DNA from 4 places in the Psychrosphaera aestuarii genome. Region 1 is predicted to be linked to each of the others. Evidence: predicted binding sites of a transcription regulator. Region 1 holds the regulator's gene; each other region holds the start of a gene.
The links. The regulator sigma-54, encoded in region 1, starts transcription at its own class of promoters, with help from an activator protein. The targets are predictions, from matches to a motif close to GTTGGCACGNNNNTNGNNT.
Positions count from the first base shown of each region.

Region 1 (4,221 bases):
TGCTTGTATTGGCCTTAATGCATTTGCTAATGACGATCTTATTATTGATTCTAAAAACCAAGATCTTGATTACAAAAATAACACTATGTATTTCAGCGGTAACGTAAAAATACAACAAGGGACGCTCACGATCACGGCTGACGAACTATATGTAATAACAAAAGACGGCGTAGGCGAAAAACTAATAGCAAAAGGCAAACCTGCTCGCTTTTTGCAAAATGATCCTAATAATGAAGCATTAGAGGCCACAGCATTAGAAGTCGTTTATATGATTAACGAACGTATTTTAGAATTGAATGGCCAAGCTAAATATAAGCAAGGTAGCTCGATTGTTGAAAGTGGTAATATCGTATTTGATTTAAATGCACAAAGAGTCAAAGCTGACGGCGACAAGTCAACCGGTGGTCGTGTAACTACTACGATAAAAACAAAAAAAACACAGCCAAATAATTAAGTAGAGAAATTAAATATGACCAAGTTGGTGGCAAAGCACTTAGCCAAATCCTATAAAAGTCGTCAAGTTGTTAAAGATGTCAGCTTGTCGGTAGAAGCTGGTCAAGTAGTTGGCTTGTTAGGACCAAATGGCGCGGGTAAAACAACAACTTTTTACATGATTGTTGGTTTGGTGCCTAACGATAAAGGTTTAATTCAGCTTGATGATATCGATTTGAGCCACGAACCTATGCACGTAAGAGCTCGCAAAGGCATTGGTTATTTACCTCAAGAGTCGTCTATCTTTAAAAAGCTGACAGTTTCACAAAATATAATGTCTGTTCTAGAAATGCGAAAAGACATAGATGCAAACCAACAGGCTGATTTACTTGATGATTTAATTGCCGAATTTCATATTGATCATATTCGGGATAGTCTTGGTATGGCATTGTCTGGTGGTGAGCGCCGCCGCGTAGAAATCGCAAGGGCATTGGCTGCCGATCCAAAAATTATTCTATTAGATGAGCCTTTTGCGGGTGTTGATCCTATATCTGTCATAGATATAAAGAAAATAATTCAACAATTAACAGCAAAGGGAATTGGTGTACTTATTACCGATCATAATGTCCGTGAAACACTTGATGTCTGCGAAAAAGCCTATATCGTTAGTCATGGAGAGCTTATTGCTGAAGGAACTCCGGCTCAAGTGCTAGAAAGTGACATAGTTAAGAAAGTTTATCTTGGTGACCAGTTCAAACTTTGATATTTTGGTAGCACGAATAAGTTTATTTTAGTCAGTACTTTACTGGGATCAAATGAGACCAACATTACAACTTAAAATGGGTCAGCAGTTAACAATGACCCCGCAATTACAGCAGGCTATTCGTCTGTTGCAGTTGTCGTCATTAGAATTGCAACAAGAGATCCAAGAAGCCTTGGATAGTAATCCTTTGTTGGAAGCTGATGAAGAGCATGGCTCAGTTGAACAAATCGAATTACCACAAGACAACCATGATCGTCATGAAAATGAAGCCTCAGTTTCATCTAACGACGACGATATCGAGTGGACGCGAGAAGAACGCGATACAAACGAAAATATCCAAGACCAAACTATTAGTGATGACTTGCCCACAGACTCGACTTGGGATGACTACATGAGCGCCGCTCCTGCGAGCTCAGGCCCTGCGTACGACGGTGAAGATACCGTTTATCAAGGTGAAACAACTGTTGATATTCAAGACCATTTAAAATGGCAATTAAATCTATCCACTTTTTCCGAACATGACTTAGCTATTGCAACAGCCATTATTGATGCTATTGATGACAAAGGTTTTTTGACGGTATCTGTTGAAGACATTGTTGAGTCTGTAGACATCGAAGATGTTGAAATAGAGGAAGTTGAAGCGGTTTTAAAACGCATCCAACACTTTGATCCTATTGGTGTTGCCACCCGAGGGTTGCAAGAGTGTTTGTTGGTTCAGTTAAAGCAATATAGCCCTGACACACCTTGGCGTGAAGAGGCTATTGAACTCATTGCTGAAAATATCGACCTGTTAGCGAACCGTGATTATCGCACTATAATCCGCAAAACAAGATTAAAAGAATCTGAATTAAAAGAAGCACTCGACTTGATTCAACAACTGAATCCAAATCCCGCAAGCCTAGTTATAAAAGACGAAATTGACTATGTAATTCCAGATGTTACCGTCGTAAAGAAAAAAGGTCGTTGGTTAGTAGAGCTAAATCCTAATTCTATGCCTAAAATTAAAGTGAACGAACAATATGCTTCACTGTCTAAAACTTCAACCAATAGCTCTGACGCGCAATTTGTTCGTTCACACTTACAAGAAGCAAAATGGTTTATTAAAAGTTTAGAAAGCAGAAACGACACTTTATTGAAGGTATCTAATTGTATCGTGCAACAACAACAAGCATTTTTTGAATACGGACCAGAGGCGATGAAACCAATGGTTCTAAATGATGTAGCAGAAATGGTCGATATGCATGAGTCCACGATATCGCGTGTGACAACACAAAAGTTCATGCACACACCCAGAGGAATCTTTGAGTTAAAGTATTTCTTTTCTAGCCACGTCAGCACCGAAAATGGTGGTGAATGTTCATCCACTGCAATACGGGCTTTAATAAGAAAGTTAGTTGCTGCAGAAAACCAAGCAAAACCGTTAAGTGACAGTAAGATTGCTGATATTCTGGCCGAACAGGGCATCCAAGTAGCCAGAAGAACTATCGCAAAATACCGGGAATCGTTAAACATTCCCCCTTCAAACCAGAGAAAACGATTGGTTTAACAATCCATTTTATCAATTCAGAAGGAAGTGCATATGCAAATTAATTTAACTTGTCGTCATGTCGATGCAACAGAGTCTTTAAAAGAATATGTTGATACGAAATTTGCAAAGTTAGAACGTCATTTTGACCATATTAATAACGTCCATGTGATTTTAGACGTTGAAAAACTCAACCAAAAAGCAGAAGCAACTATGCACGTAAATGGTGGTGAACTATTTGCTGCATCGGAGCATACTGATATGTATGCTGCAATTGATTCCTTAATTGATAAACTTGACCGTCAAGTCATTAAACACAAAGAAAAGTTAACCAGACATTAACTTTCTTTATTAATTTTAAAGCGCCATGGACGGTGCTTTTAACCAATCTTTTGAGATTTAAATCAAAAGAGTAAAGCAGTAAAAGATAACCATGAATGTAAAGCTACTCCTGCGACCTGAGTGCACTAAAGTACTAACAGATTGCCAAAGCAAGAAAAAGATCCTCGAGCATATTGCCGAGATCGCGAGTACAAAATTACCAGACCTCACTTGCACAGATATACTCTCAAGTCTTATGAATAGAGAAAAGTTGGGGAGTACCGGAATAGGAAATGGCGTTGCTATTCCTCATGGAAAAATAACACCAAATGAAAGTCCAGTGGCGGTATTAATCGTTATCCACCCTGGCATTGATTACGATGCAATAGACAATAGACCTGTTGATGTATTTTTTGCGTTACTTGTTCCAGAAGATCAGTGTGACGTGCATTTAAATACGTTAGCGTCAATCGCAGAAATTTTTGATAATAAAGAAATGCTTCGTAAAATAAGAAGCGCCGAAACTGATAATGATCTTTACAAAATAATTGAAGCTGCTTAATCATGCATATATTTATCGTTAGTGGCCGTTCAGGCTCAGGGAAGACAGTCGTATTAAGAGTACTAGAGGATCTAGGCTACTATTGCGTAGATAATTTACCGGTTAATTTATTACCTGCATTATCACACTCCTTATCTAAAAATTATCCTCAAGTTGCCGTCAGTATTGACGTTAGAAACTTGCCCAGCTCTGAACAAGAGTTAATGGATAATTTAGATTTCTTACCCAAAGGCGTAAAGACGACCGTTCTATATATAGATGCTAAAGATGACGTATTAATTCGTCGCTATAGTGAAACAAGGCGCCTACACCCTTTAACCAAAGGTGATGCGTCACTACCTGATGCAATCGCACAGGAGAGTAAGCTTTTAGATGGGTTATCGTCTAGAGCCGATTTATATATTGATACCTCGGATTTAAATGTTCATCAACTAACCGAGATGGTGAGAGAAAAGATATTAGGAAAGTCAGATAAAGAACTTATTATTACTTTCGAGTCGTTCGGCTTTAAATATGGGGTACCAAACGATATCGATTTTGTATTTGATGCACGATTTCTACCAAATCCTCACTGGGAACCAGAACTTAGAGCATTAACCGGTTTAGACTTACCTGTGA
Region 1 is NZ_CP072844.1:798,824-803,044, reverse strand. It holds gene lptA (lipopolysaccharide transport periplasmic protein LptA) at 1-454, shown strand, start outside; gene lptB (LPS export ABC transporter ATP-binding protein) at 470-1,195, shown strand; gene J9318_RS03655 (RNA polymerase factor sigma-54) at 1,248-2,741, shown strand; gene hpf (ribosome hibernation promoting factor) at 2,775-3,062, shown strand; gene ptsN (PTS IIA-like nitrogen regulatory protein PtsN) at 3,154-3,603, shown strand; gene rapZ (RNase adapter RapZ) at 3,606-4,221, shown strand, end outside.

Region 2 (4,221 bases), 590 kb from region 1:
AATCATCATCTTCTAATGTAATATCGTCGGCATCTATTTCTGACGAAGCTTCTGGTTCAGGTTCAGTTGACTCGGCGGCATCATCAATTAGAGAGTCGATATCAAAATCATCATCCTCTAATATAATATCGCCGGCATCTATTTCTGACGAAGCTTCTGGCTCAGCTTCTAATTCTGGCTCTGCTGAACCGGCAGCACCATCAATTAGCGAGTCAATATCAAAGTCGTCATCCTCTAGCGCTACTTCTTCAATGTCATCTTCAGTTAAATCTGGCTGTTCGCTAGTTTCCTTTTCAGAATCAGTTTCGTCTTCAATCAAAGAGTCAATATCAAAGTCATCACCAGTCAATACTTCTGGTTCTTCGTCTATTGCCTCGGTATCGCCGGCCTCTTCAATCAACGAATCTATGTCGAAGTCGTCTTCATCTAAACCAAGCTCATCGTCTAAATCATTTACACCTGTATCCATATCATCGTCAGGTGCTGCACCTTGGTCGATATCGGCTGCAACAGATTCATCTGTCACAATATCAGTTTCATCCATGTCTTCGCTAAGCTGATCGGTAAGATCATCATCTAATGCATCAAGTGAGTCGTCGTCATCCATATCCAGCAAGGCATCAATGTCACCTGCTTGTACGATTGACTCTTCTTCATCATCGGCAAGATCTATTTCTTGTAACTCAGAGCCATCGTCGAGTAACTGATCGTCATCAATAGAATCATCGAAAGCAGAGTCATCAAATGCGGATTCATCGGATAACAGCTCATCGTCATCCAATGAAACATCGTCTAAAGAGTCATCATCTAATAGATCATCGTCCATATCTAAGCCATCGAGATCATCTTCTAGCGCGTCATCTAAACCAGACAGGTCATCACTAAATGGATCCAATGAGTCTAGACTGTCATCTACATCTAAATCAGAGGCGATATCTAAATCTGGAGCTTCACTAAAACTTCCTGCCATTGGCGAATCAAGAGGTGCAGATAACGGATCCATTAAAGGGTTCGATTCAGTGTTTGATTTCTTTTTGAGAAATAACGCTAAACCTACTAAAACAGATAACGAAAGTAAGGTAGACAGAACAATAATTCCTGTTGTTGACGATAAAAACTCATTTATTTCATCGAAAACACTTTTATCTTCTGCTTGAGCCTTTGCAAGTGCCAATTCTTCTTGTTGTTTTAACAACAACTCTTCAAGTTTAGTGAGTATTTGTTGAGTTTCTTGTCTTAATTGACTTTCATTGCCAATTGCTTGCTCTACGTTTGTTAATTTATCCGACAATGCAGAGAGCTTATCTTGCAAGGCTAAGTTTTCTTCTTGAAGGGACTGATTTTGGGTTTTTGCACTATCGAGCTGTGTTTGGATTGTTTCAAAAGCTTTAACCTGCTTCTCTTCAACTTGTTCTATCTTTTTTGATATTTCTTTTTTTGCGTTAGTAACATCGACTTGTTTTGCCGCTTCTATCGGCGCCAATGCGATATCAATTTTACTTTGGTCCAACTTGCCACTAATTATGTCTTGCCACAGTTTATCGTCTGCATCAGCCCGTTCTTTTGCATATAACGGCTCTATCGCCATTACTTCTTTATGGCTAGGTATTTTTAATATACTACCCGTTTTTAAGCCATTTAAATTATTATAATCAAAAGCATTTGGGTTCTTTTTTAAAACAGCAACCATAACTTGATACACAGAAACATTATTTCTGTGTCTAAATTTATTACCCAGTTTCCACATGGTGTCACGGCTGGTGATAGGCCCATATGTTTCGCCCATTTCGCCATAGTCGACCCCTTTAGGGCCTTTTAGTTTGTTATCTGCATAAACCGAATTTGCCGTTGAGAACGACAAGATGAACATAAACAGAGCAAATAATTTTAAGCTAGAGCGCATTGATAAATTCCAGATTCAATATAATTCCGCCAATTTGCGGTAATAGGTTGTTGTCTCGAGCTATTTTCAATAAAAACTTAGATGAAAACACTACAAAAATAACTCAAGTCATCATTAATTATTTAAACACTTTAAAAAAGTAAAGCAAAGCTTGTACCACTTAATTCTGTCAACTTTATGTCGGTTTATTAAATTTAGACCAAAAAAAAGCCTCGGTAGGTTCGAGGCTTATAAAATATTTATTTAAATCACAGATATTCTTTAATGAGTAGTTCCGCAATTTGCAAACTATTCGTTGCCGCGCCCTTACGAACGTTATCGGCCACTACCCATAAATTTATACCATTTGGATGAGAAATATCTTCGCGAATACGGCCAACAAAGGTTTGATCTTGCCCACTAGCGTGTGTTACTTGAGTTGGATAGTCTTTATCTTCCGTCATTAATGCAACGCCAGGCGCATTTGCTAGTACGTTCTTTACATCTTCTGCAGAGACGGGTTGGCGTAACTCAACATGAATAGACTCTGCATGACCGTAAAAGACAGGCACTCGAACCGCCGTTGGATTTACTCGAATTGATTCGTCACCCATTATTTTATGCGTTTCCCAAACCATCTTCATTTCTTCACGGGTGTATCCGTTGTCTTCGAAGCTGTCTATTTGAGGGATAACGTTAAATGCCATTTGTACAGGAAAATGCTCCGTTTCTACTGGACGGCCATTCATCAACTGGGCGGTTTGAGCCACTAATTCATCAATTGCCCCCTTGCCTGCACCGCTCACTGATTGATATGTACAGACATTGATACGATCAATTCCATACGCGTCGTGTAACGGTTTTAATGCAACTAACATCTGAATAGTCGAACAGTTTGGATTCGCAATTATATTTCTGTTTCTAAAGTCAGCTAGCGCATGAGGATTAACTTCAGGGATCACAAGAGGTACATCTGGTTCGTTACGGAAATAAGATGTGTTGTCGATAACAACCACGCCCATATCAGCTGCAATCGGCGCATAACGTCTAGATGCATCAGAGCCTGCACTAAAGATTGCTAATTGGACTTGTGCCCAATCAAAATCAGCCGCGTTTTGCACTTCAATATCTTTCCCTTTAAATGAAATGCTGTCACCTGCTGAACGTTCACTCCCTAACGGGAACAGCTCCCCAACAGGAAAGTTTCTTTCCGCTAGCCCTTCTATGATGTTTTGGCCAACTAAACCTGTGGCCCCCAATACAGCAATATTATATTTTTGTTCTGACATTCTTTCTCTACTTAGTGTTGAAGCCTAACAAACGTAAAAAGTCGGCTACTTCAGGATGGTTACAGTTTACAGAAATTGACGACCATTCGCGACGTATTGGATAGTTTTTTCTTATCCAATCAAAACTATTTTTATCTAAGTTATGTCGAAAGACACCATCATCGCGTCTAACGTCATACACGGTATGAATGAGTATTTTTAACAAGCTTGTGGATGATAACTTCAAACCCAGACTTTGCTCTTTGTTGGAGTCAACTTTATAGTCTAAATGAATATCGGTTATTAGACCTTTTGGCAAAGTATTCGCCAAAGATACCGAAGTTTTTAACTTGAATAACTCACACACTTTTTTATAGAGCATTTCCGTGCCCTTGGCTTTTCCCTCAAGACTATATCCTGCAATATGCGCAGTCGTTAAATCGCAAAATGGAATTAATTCTTTAAGCGGATTTGGCTCACCTTCCCAAACATCTAGCACTAACCTTATGGCTGGTTTACCGTGTTTTTGACGGAACTGTATATGAGTCAACAAGGCTTGGTTATCTATCACCTCACCTCGACTCGCATTCACAATGCATACATCATCTTTTAATAACGGCAAATTTTTTCCGTTTAATAAATGATAGGTCGGATAAGGCCCAGTTCGAGTTAATGGTGTATGAAAGCTTATTACGTCGGCTTTAGTAAGTGCTGCTTCTAACGTAACGTAATTGGTTAAACTATCATCGTTAGCTCGATATGGATCACATAGTAAAAGCTCTATACCTAATACTGACAATTTTTGTTGTAAGTTTTGGCCAATATTACCAACACCTATGACTGCGACTGTTTTTTCACTAAAATCAATTTGGTATTTTTCGGCTAGAACGAACAAAGCACTTATTACAAATTCAGCGACAGAATTTGCGTTGCATCCTGGTGCAGAACTGAATGCTATGCCTCTTTCGCTAAGTAACTGTTTATCAATATGGTCTTCACCAATTGTTGCCGTTCCCACAAACTTTAATGCATTAGCCAGAGCGATTAGCTTTTCATCTACTTTGGTAATTG
Region 2 is NZ_CP072844.1:1,384,940-1,389,160, reverse strand. It holds gene J9318_RS06240 (FimV/HubP family polar landmark protein) at 1-1,903, opposite strand, end outside; gene J9318_RS06235 (aspartate-semialdehyde dehydrogenase) at 2,152-3,171, opposite strand; gene J9318_RS06230 (4-phosphoerythronate dehydrogenase) at 3,179-4,221, opposite strand, start outside.
Region 2: a site for sigma-54 is predicted at 2,046-2,064, ahead of J9318_RS06240 (FimV/HubP family polar landmark protein). Genes of this name have one in related genera too.

Region 3 (4,221 bases), 510 kb from region 1:
AATTGAGAATTAAGCGTTCGACTCAAAACGGCCTGTGGTTCATTAATGTCTTTAAACAGGTACTCTCCAGACTCACCATTTAAATCACGGCCTAATGTTTGTTGCCGATTAAAGTTGTCCGCCAAGCCAATTGCTAACTTACCTATCTCTTGTAATGTCGGTAAAATTAGATTGTCTCTAGCGTCAAATAAGCCAGTTAGAGAACCGCCTGATAATTGATTTGTAATGTATGTTTTATTTACTGTGTCTGCTCTAGTGGCAATACCAATTTCCAATTTACTTGAATCAAATTCATTTCGTTCAATCGACAGTGGTAACGCAAATGAGTTAGTCACTAGTGTAATACCTTTACCAATTGTGACATTAATCGTACCGTCATCTCGCTTAATGGTATCAACTTGTATTTTTTCGCTTAATTGTTTGAGCAATAAATCACGCTTATCAAGTAAATCGTTTGGCGGAAACCCATCTCCACTTACGGCATTTTCAACTTGAATCTTACCGTTGAGATTGGCGATCTCTGCCCCTATCGCATTTATCTCTTCAACCGTAGTTATAATTTCTTCGTTTACTGCACCTAAGTGTTGACCTGATATTTCTTCGTAAAGTGTATTAAATCGTTTTGCCACGGTTTCGGCCCGAGCGATCAATACGTTTCTTGCCGAAATAATGGTTGGCTCTTCTGTAATACCATTTATCCCATCAAACATTTCTTCGAATGACGTGGTGATTCCAGTTTCAGGATCGGCCAATAGATTATCCATTCTCGATGCGTTCACATACTTAGTATTATTTGAATTAAACTGGCTGGCGTTGAATATGACTTCTTGATAATTAAAATCATTAAATGTGCGAGTAATTGCGGCGAGTTGTGTGCCGTTACCTAGAAAGGTGCTACGAAATGCTAGTCCAACCGTTGACTGAGTTTCGACTCGTTGACGACTGAAACCTTCCGTATTTACGTTGGCAATATTGTGTCCAGTAGTATCGAGCCCATGTTGAGCTGCTGATAAACCAGAAACTCCCGTACCTAATATTCCGCCAGCCATTATCTATTTCCTCTATTCGCCATCACTTGGTTCAGAAAATTTGCCAATCATTTCTTTGAAATTGTCGCTGTTTAATATGCCTAAGATCTTATTTGCATAGTTTGGATCGGTTGCATAGCCAGCGTCTTGTAGACCTTGCAAAAACTGTTCCGGATTGTCGGCATTATCAAGGGCTGATTCATAGCGGTTACTTGATTTTAGGAAGTTGATAAAGTCGCCAAATGACTCATTAACACTGTTGTAAACACGGAAAGGTTCAACTTTTTTCACAGCGACGCCATTTTCAAATTCAAGTGTAGACTGCGCAGTTTTATCGCCATCCCAATCTCGCAGTGCTTTAACATTGAATAAGTTAAAACTTGAATTACCGTCCTTATCTTTCAACACATGTTTGCCCCAACCTGTTTCAAGGGCTGATTGTGCAATCATCACCGCTGGGTTTAGACCAATTTTAGCGGCGTTTTGTTTCGCAAAGTGCCAAACGCTATCGACAAAAGACTCTGGTGAATCAAAGTTAATTTCTACTTTTTCTGAAGTCTTGGCATTTGCGTTATTTGTTAGTTGGACTGTTTTTGAATTTTCTTCAGCCGTCGCAAATAATCGTTGCTTGACGGCATCGTCGCTTGTAACAAAGCCAAGGTTTTGAGCTGTCGGTTCTACCGATTCAATTGAGTTGTCAATGTTGTTATTTGTCGATATTTTGCCAACTAACTCATCAAACCGGTTATCATTTCGCAGTACACCTGCATTTATATACTTATCGTTGTCACCACTCAGTTGATCAACAATAATGTCCGCGAGTCCCATACTGCCTTGCTCAGACATATCAGTGGCCAACTGTGAGTCATACATATCTCTGAAGAACTTAGTCGTATTTGAGTGCATGGGATTGCCCTCTTCAAATACTGCGTTTGCTTCTCGCATAGACTTGAGCATCATGCCAATAAATATCGACTCAAAGTGTTGTGCAGCTTTGTGCAGCGCTTCTTTATTTCCAGGATCTAATCGAGACTTGGACTTTAGTTCTTGAAGTCCAATTAGGTCTAGAGAGTTACTTGAATCACCAATACTATTCATTGTCGTTTTTTTGACACTTTCGCATCAAAGCAAGCCTATAAATTAATCATAATTTAGTTATATCAAGACTTGTGCCAACAGCGGTTTTGCCACATGTAAAATGATTAATGTTTAAGTAAGGTGATATAGGTAAACGTAAAGGGAGTGAAAGGAAGCGTAAAGAGCTAGCTAAAGTTAAGAAAGCAGTTATAAGAATAACAAGGAAAGGTGCCCGATGAACCGCAATAATTAATTACAGTCCATCAGTGGGCTAATGTCATACCATAATCCTAATGAATCATAGTGAAATATTTAGACAACTCTTCTTTTAGTTCGCCGGTAATGTCACCGACAAAACAAACTTTGGCGCCATTGGGTACTCGAGAAAATACCGTTTCAATTTGCTCAGCGATATTTTCTTCCGTACTAATATAATCAGCGAAATATTCTGTATCAGAAATTTCCTTAACGTTCGTTAATGCTTCAAACGCAGCTAAGCCAACTGGAGTAAACTCGATAACACCATTTTCAATGCTACCACCAGATAAACAGCAAAATATTTGCTTGTCACCGAAGGCTATTTCATAAACATGATATTGAAGGTCGTGAGACTCGTTAATGTCTAACAACTCTAATATCGCCTGATTCGTGTCTTTATTCGCAGTTACATCACTTAGCAATACTTGTGAAAATGCCATAGTGTTATTCCTTCTATTATTTAAATTAAAAGTTAAATCACAACCAATTGGCCGTCTATTGCACCAGCTTGTTTAAGGGCTTCTAATATTGCCATTAAGTCGCCAGGCGCTGCGCCCACTTGGTTTATGGCGCGTACTAAATCATCAAGATTCGCACCAGGGTCAAAAACAAATGCTCGAGTATCATCTCTAGCTACATCAATTATTGTTTGATTTGTTACTACCGTTTGCCCTTGGGCTAGCGGGTTTGGTTGATCAACCTGTTGGTTTTCGGCAATGGTTACTGTTAAATTACCGTGAGTAATCGCAGCAGGTTTTAACCTTACATCTTTGCCTATTACTATTGTGCCGGTGCGAGAGTTAACAATAATCTTCGCGCTGGTACTCGCAGGTTGAAACTCTAAGTTCTCTATCGCTGATAGATAGGCCACTCGCTGTGAAATATCACGAGGCGCTATAACTCTAACAGACACTGAATCCATTGGTTTTGCAGTGTTTGGACCGACTAAGTTGTTAATGGTATCAGCAAGCCTTTTTGCGGAGGTAAAGTCTGGCTCATTTAAATTAAAAGTGATGTGGTCACCGTTGCCAAAAGGTGTAGGTACACTGCGTTCTACTGTTGCGCCATTTGGTATGCGACCAACAGTTGGGGTATTAATCACAACTTGTGAACCGTCTAAACCTTGCACACCTAAGCCCCCAACGACTAAGGAACCTTGAGCAACTGCATATATTTTACCATCAGCGCCCTTAAGGAAAGTTTGTAGTAACGTGCCACCTCGTAAACTTCCCGCGCTACCAATTGACGAGACTGTTATATCTATGTTTTGGCCTGGCTTTGAAAATGCCGGTAAATCTGCATGTACCGCAACAGCTGCAACGTTCTTAATTTTTGGTTTAAGACTAGCTGGCAATTGAATACCAAAATTGCCTAACATTGCTTTAAAACTTTGCTCAGTAAAACTTGTTTGTTCGCCTGTACCAGGTAAACCTACCACTAGACCATAGCCTACTAATTGGTTTGATCTGATTCCTTGAACCGTTGATACATCTTTGATACGGACAGCATTTACACTGCTACTTAATAACAGGCCTATCACGGTGACTATACTTAATACTATTTTCATCTCATTCCCCTAAAACGGCCACATTGTGCTCATGAAGAATTGTGATAACCAGCCAGTTTCTTGGGCTTCAGCCAAGGAACCTTTGCCGCTATATGAAATTCGAGCGTTTGCTACACGAGTAGAATCAACGGTATTGTCAGACGATACATCTTCTGATCTGACGATGCCTGTCAGACGAATGAATTCTTGCCCTGTATTTAACGTTAACCACTTCTCGCCACGAATAATCAAGTTACCATTTGGCAACACACGTAAAACGTGAACTGTTATTTGTCCATTTAGGCTGTTACT
Region 3 is NZ_CP072844.1:1,307,946-1,312,166, reverse strand. It holds gene flgK (flagellar hook-associated protein FlgK) at 1-1,049, opposite strand, end outside; gene flgJ (flagellar assembly peptidoglycan hydrolase FlgJ) at 1,062-2,126, opposite strand; gene J9318_RS05910 (hypothetical protein) at 2,396-2,803, opposite strand; gene J9318_RS05905 (flagellar basal body P-ring protein FlgI) at 2,836-3,930, opposite strand; gene flgH (flagellar basal body L-ring protein FlgH) at 3,940-4,221, opposite strand, start outside.
Region 3: a site for sigma-54 is predicted at 2,187-2,205, ahead of flgJ (flagellar assembly peptidoglycan hydrolase FlgJ). Genes of this name have one in related genera too.

Region 4 (4,221 bases), 350 kb from region 1:
GTTAGGTACATTTAAACTCTCGTTATCGGACATCAGTGGACTAGAGGATTTAGAAGAGGCCGTAACCTTAGCGCCAGATTCTGATTTAACTCGTTCTAATTTAGCGGCAGCTTATTTGCAGTCTGGTGAGTATCAAAAAGCTTTAGATGTAGCGCAAGCATGGCTAAAAGATAAACCAGAGAGTGCGAGCGCTTATAGCTTAATGGGTATATCTCAATTAGCGATGGGCAATAAGCAGCAAGGAAACTCTAATCTTGAAAGAGCCTTAGAGCTCGACAAGTCAAATATTGCGGCACAAATGTATGCGGCTTCGAAAGCGGCTGATGCAGGTAACTATAACAAAGCAACGAACATTGTTCGTAATGTTTTAGCTATGCAACCTCAATACTTTCCAGCAGTAGAATTGTATTACTCGCTAGCAATGAATTCCGAAGACGCTCAGCTATCCGGTGTCATTGAGCATATTGAGACTACGATTTCGAATGCAAATAACCAAGCTCTTACTATCTTTTTAGCCAAGATATATTCACAACAAAAAGAGTATGAAAAGGCGTTAAGTGTTTTAGATAAGGTAACTAGCAAGTCGGCAGAGTTTTGGCAAATGAAAACTCGTCTATTGATTTTAACCAATAATATCAAACAAGCCTTAGAGGTAGCAGATAGTTGGATTAAGGCTTCGCCAAATAAACCGGTGAGTTGGGCCAACAAATTGCAAATCACTGAAACGCTTGGGTTACATAAACTGACTATAGAAACGGCTGAAAAGGCGTTGGCCTTATTCCCTGATAATTCTTTGTTTTTATTATTTAAAGCCTACCACGCAATTAACACAGGCAAAATAAAACTAGCAGAAAGTGTGATGGAGAATGTGACAGACGACATTCGAACTTCTGGTATGGGCCTTCGAGTGACAGGCCAAATTATCGCAATGAAAGGAAACTATTCTGACTCTTTACCAATTCTTTTGGAAAGCTACGAGAAATGGGATTCAAATGGCACTGCAGCGATTATTTACATTACTTACACAAAAGACAAGAATACAGATAAAGGTATTACGTTTTTAGAGCAACATGTAGAAAGTAAACCAAATGATGCAAATGCTACCTTTATTTTGGCAAATCACTTTATATATTTAGATAAAGTAAAAGCGTTAAAATACTACTCTAAGTTACTTACTCTAAACGATAAAAATTTAGTCGCATTAAATAATGTCGCTTATTTATATACTGAACAAGGCAAACATAAAGAGGCATTAAGCTTTGCATTAAAAGCTGCAGAAATTGCGCCAAACAATAGCCAGGTTATAGATACTATTGCTAATATTTATTTAAGTTTAAAACAAAAAGACAATGCAAAAGAGTGGATTGAAAAAGGCTTAGTCATTGCACCAGATCATGCTGGTTTATTGGAAAAGAAACTTATCGTTAGTCAGATGAACTGATGGGCGATAGTAAATAACAGACACAAAAAAACCAGTTGATTATCAACTGGTTTTTTTTATTTAAGCTAAGTCTTATTTAGCTTTACGTCTTGCTACACCAGCTAAACCTAAAAGGCTTAAACCGAAGATAGCTAACGTTGATGGTTCAGATACTAGACGTAAGTCAATAGAACCTAATGAAGTTGTTCTAGTGTACTTGTCATATGTAGTACCACCGATATCGTATGTACCAGCTAACACTGGAGCATTACTTTGATTTTGTAAGTCAGCGTTTGCTTTCATATTAAGTACAACATTTGCACCTAGTAGGTCAGCTAAGTCATTTCCGTTTGAGAAGAAAAGACCAGAAACTACGTCAACAATTTTAAACGTAAAAGTTAACGCATTTTGACCACCTGAAATAGGTGTACCGTTAGACGCTGTTAATTCAAGTTTAAGTACGTCGTCATAAACTGTATTATTGTATAAATTTGTTAGGTCTATGTTCGCCCAACCACCAGTAAACACACCAACATAGTTAGTTGTAGGAGTTGTTGCATCTGGAACTATAGCTGCAAAGCCTTCTAACATGTAATCAATGTCAAAAGCCCAACCAGAACCATATAACTCAGTGTTAGATCCGTTTTGAGTTGCAGAACCTAAGTTTAAGCCAATACCACGGTTTTGAACTAAGTCAAAAACATAGTCACCTGTTTGAATGCCAGCAACTCCGTTAGTATCAACGTAATTTGAAACGTTTGTGCTACTCGCGTTAATTGTTAGAGCCTCTACACCTGCAGTTAGTGAATTACCATCTGCGTCTAGTGGTGCTAGATCTGTTGGATAACCTGCCATGTATGATGTATCGATAACAATAGGATCTGCAAACGACGCGCATGAAGCAATTGCTAATCCTGTTGCTACTAAAGCTTTGTTAAATGTTTTCATAACACTTTCCTTAATGGAGTTGTAAGCTGTGTGATACAAAACGTATCGTACTGCCTAGTACAAAGCAAGTTACTTGCCAACAATATAATATGTTGATTTGTAATAACTTTTTTCTTAATTCACTGTTTTTAAATTATACTTTGTAAAAAAGTTAGACAGTCTATTTATTAACTATATTGTGCGCTATCTTGTACATTAGTCTCTGCTTGATACCGCGGTTTCCAAATGGCAAGTAGGTTTTCTTGAGTTTGTTGGTGTAACCATCAAAGTGGAGGCCATGCGGTGCGACAATCACGTCACCTCTGTTTAGTAGTACTTTTAATACGTTAGATGCTGCAACCGCTGCACAAAACATCACACCCATTATCGTAGAAGGCCCTTTTTTTGCTTTAAAATCAGCCTTTTCTGGTAGAACCAAATACTTACGTTGTAACATTGATGGTGACAGGCCAATTAAAAATTGGATTAATTGCTCATTTTCCGTTTGTTTGTCTTCAAACCTAAAATACTGCTCATAAGACATTTTACCTGGCATAAAGCACAAATAGGCACTGCCCATACCTAAAGGCGCTGCTGTTATAACGGGAATTTGCTTTTCTTCACATTTTTTAAAAACTAACTTTCGTGCTTCAAGCGCAAAAAAGTCTAAGCAGTCAACGTAAATGTCTACGTTGTCGAGAAATTCATCAACGTTATTTTCAAAGATTCCTGTTGGAAACTCTTTCACATCTGCTTCTGGATTAATATCTTTGATGACTTTGCCCATCACCGAGCATTTAGGCTCATCAATGGTAGACATATAAGCTCCGAGCTGACGGTTAAAGTTATGTACTTCATATTCGTCAAAATCAGAGATGTTAAAATTTCCGACACCTAAACGAGCCAGTGCAGTTACATGTGCAGAACCAACGCCTCCACAACCTGCAAAGGCGATTCTGCTGTTTTTTAGTTTGGCTTGTTCGGCCTCCGTTACCCAACCTATATTTCTTGAAAAAGCATCATCGTAATTAAACATAATTTGGCCCGACTTATGACTCAGTTTGGATTAGTTTTTTTGGAAAGGCATGTACACCTATTAATTCTGCATCGAAGTTTTCTTTGTTGTCCAAAGAAAGATCATTAATGATATTTTTAAATAATAGCTGAAATCCAGGGCTTAGTGTTTTATGCAACGAATAAGGATCTATGTAGTAAGGTGCTCGCTTGCCGTGGTAGTCAACAACAGGACCAATTTGTTCGAACTCTATCCCGACAAACTTTAAGCTTCGAGCTAATCTAGGCTCCATCATAACAAAGACATGTTTTACGCCGGCCTTCATAACCACACTCGCAGCAGAAAGATATAAACCTACCGCAATAAAAGGGAAGCAACGTAATTCACGTTCAGAATAAACTGTTTCATTAATTGCACCTGTCGCAGCACCTTTAAACTTATCTGATTGTCGACGTCTGAATTCTGAAGGTACTGCTAATCTCGAAATCTCACAAATTTCTTCGCGTTTAAATAGGTTTGGGTTTAGGGTTGGATGATCAATTGAGTCTAGGCAATATTTTTCTATTGGTAATAGTTGTTCAGGAGAGTTAGAACATACCATTCTAACCGTACCGGCATATTTTTCCGTAGAGCGGTGTTGTATGAGGCAGTGGATAGACTGCTTGTCAAATTCGTCATTTTCCAGTCTAGACTCTCTAAGCGGTTCAAATTTTAATTCCTCACAATAAACGTCGTGTCTTATTGCGAATGCCTTTTCTTTTTCAGATTCTGTCATTGCTACTGTTGGTTGCAAATACTCAGAGAAATGGTTAGCAATACTTTTCGCTTGTTGATTGGCTAACACTTGCATCAAATATCT
Region 4 is NZ_CP072844.1:450,329-454,549, reverse strand. It holds gene prsT (XrtA/PEP-CTERM system TPR-repeat protein PrsT) at 1-1,441, shown strand, start outside; gene J9318_RS02130 (PEP-CTERM sorting domain-containing protein) at 1,514-2,368, opposite strand; gene J9318_RS02125 (ThiF family adenylyltransferase) at 2,529-3,383, opposite strand; gene J9318_RS02120 (PEP-CTERM/exosortase system-associated acyltransferase) at 3,397-4,221, opposite strand, start outside.
Region 4: a site for sigma-54 is predicted at 2,431-2,449, ahead of J9318_RS02130 (PEP-CTERM sorting domain-containing protein). Genes of this name have one in related genera too.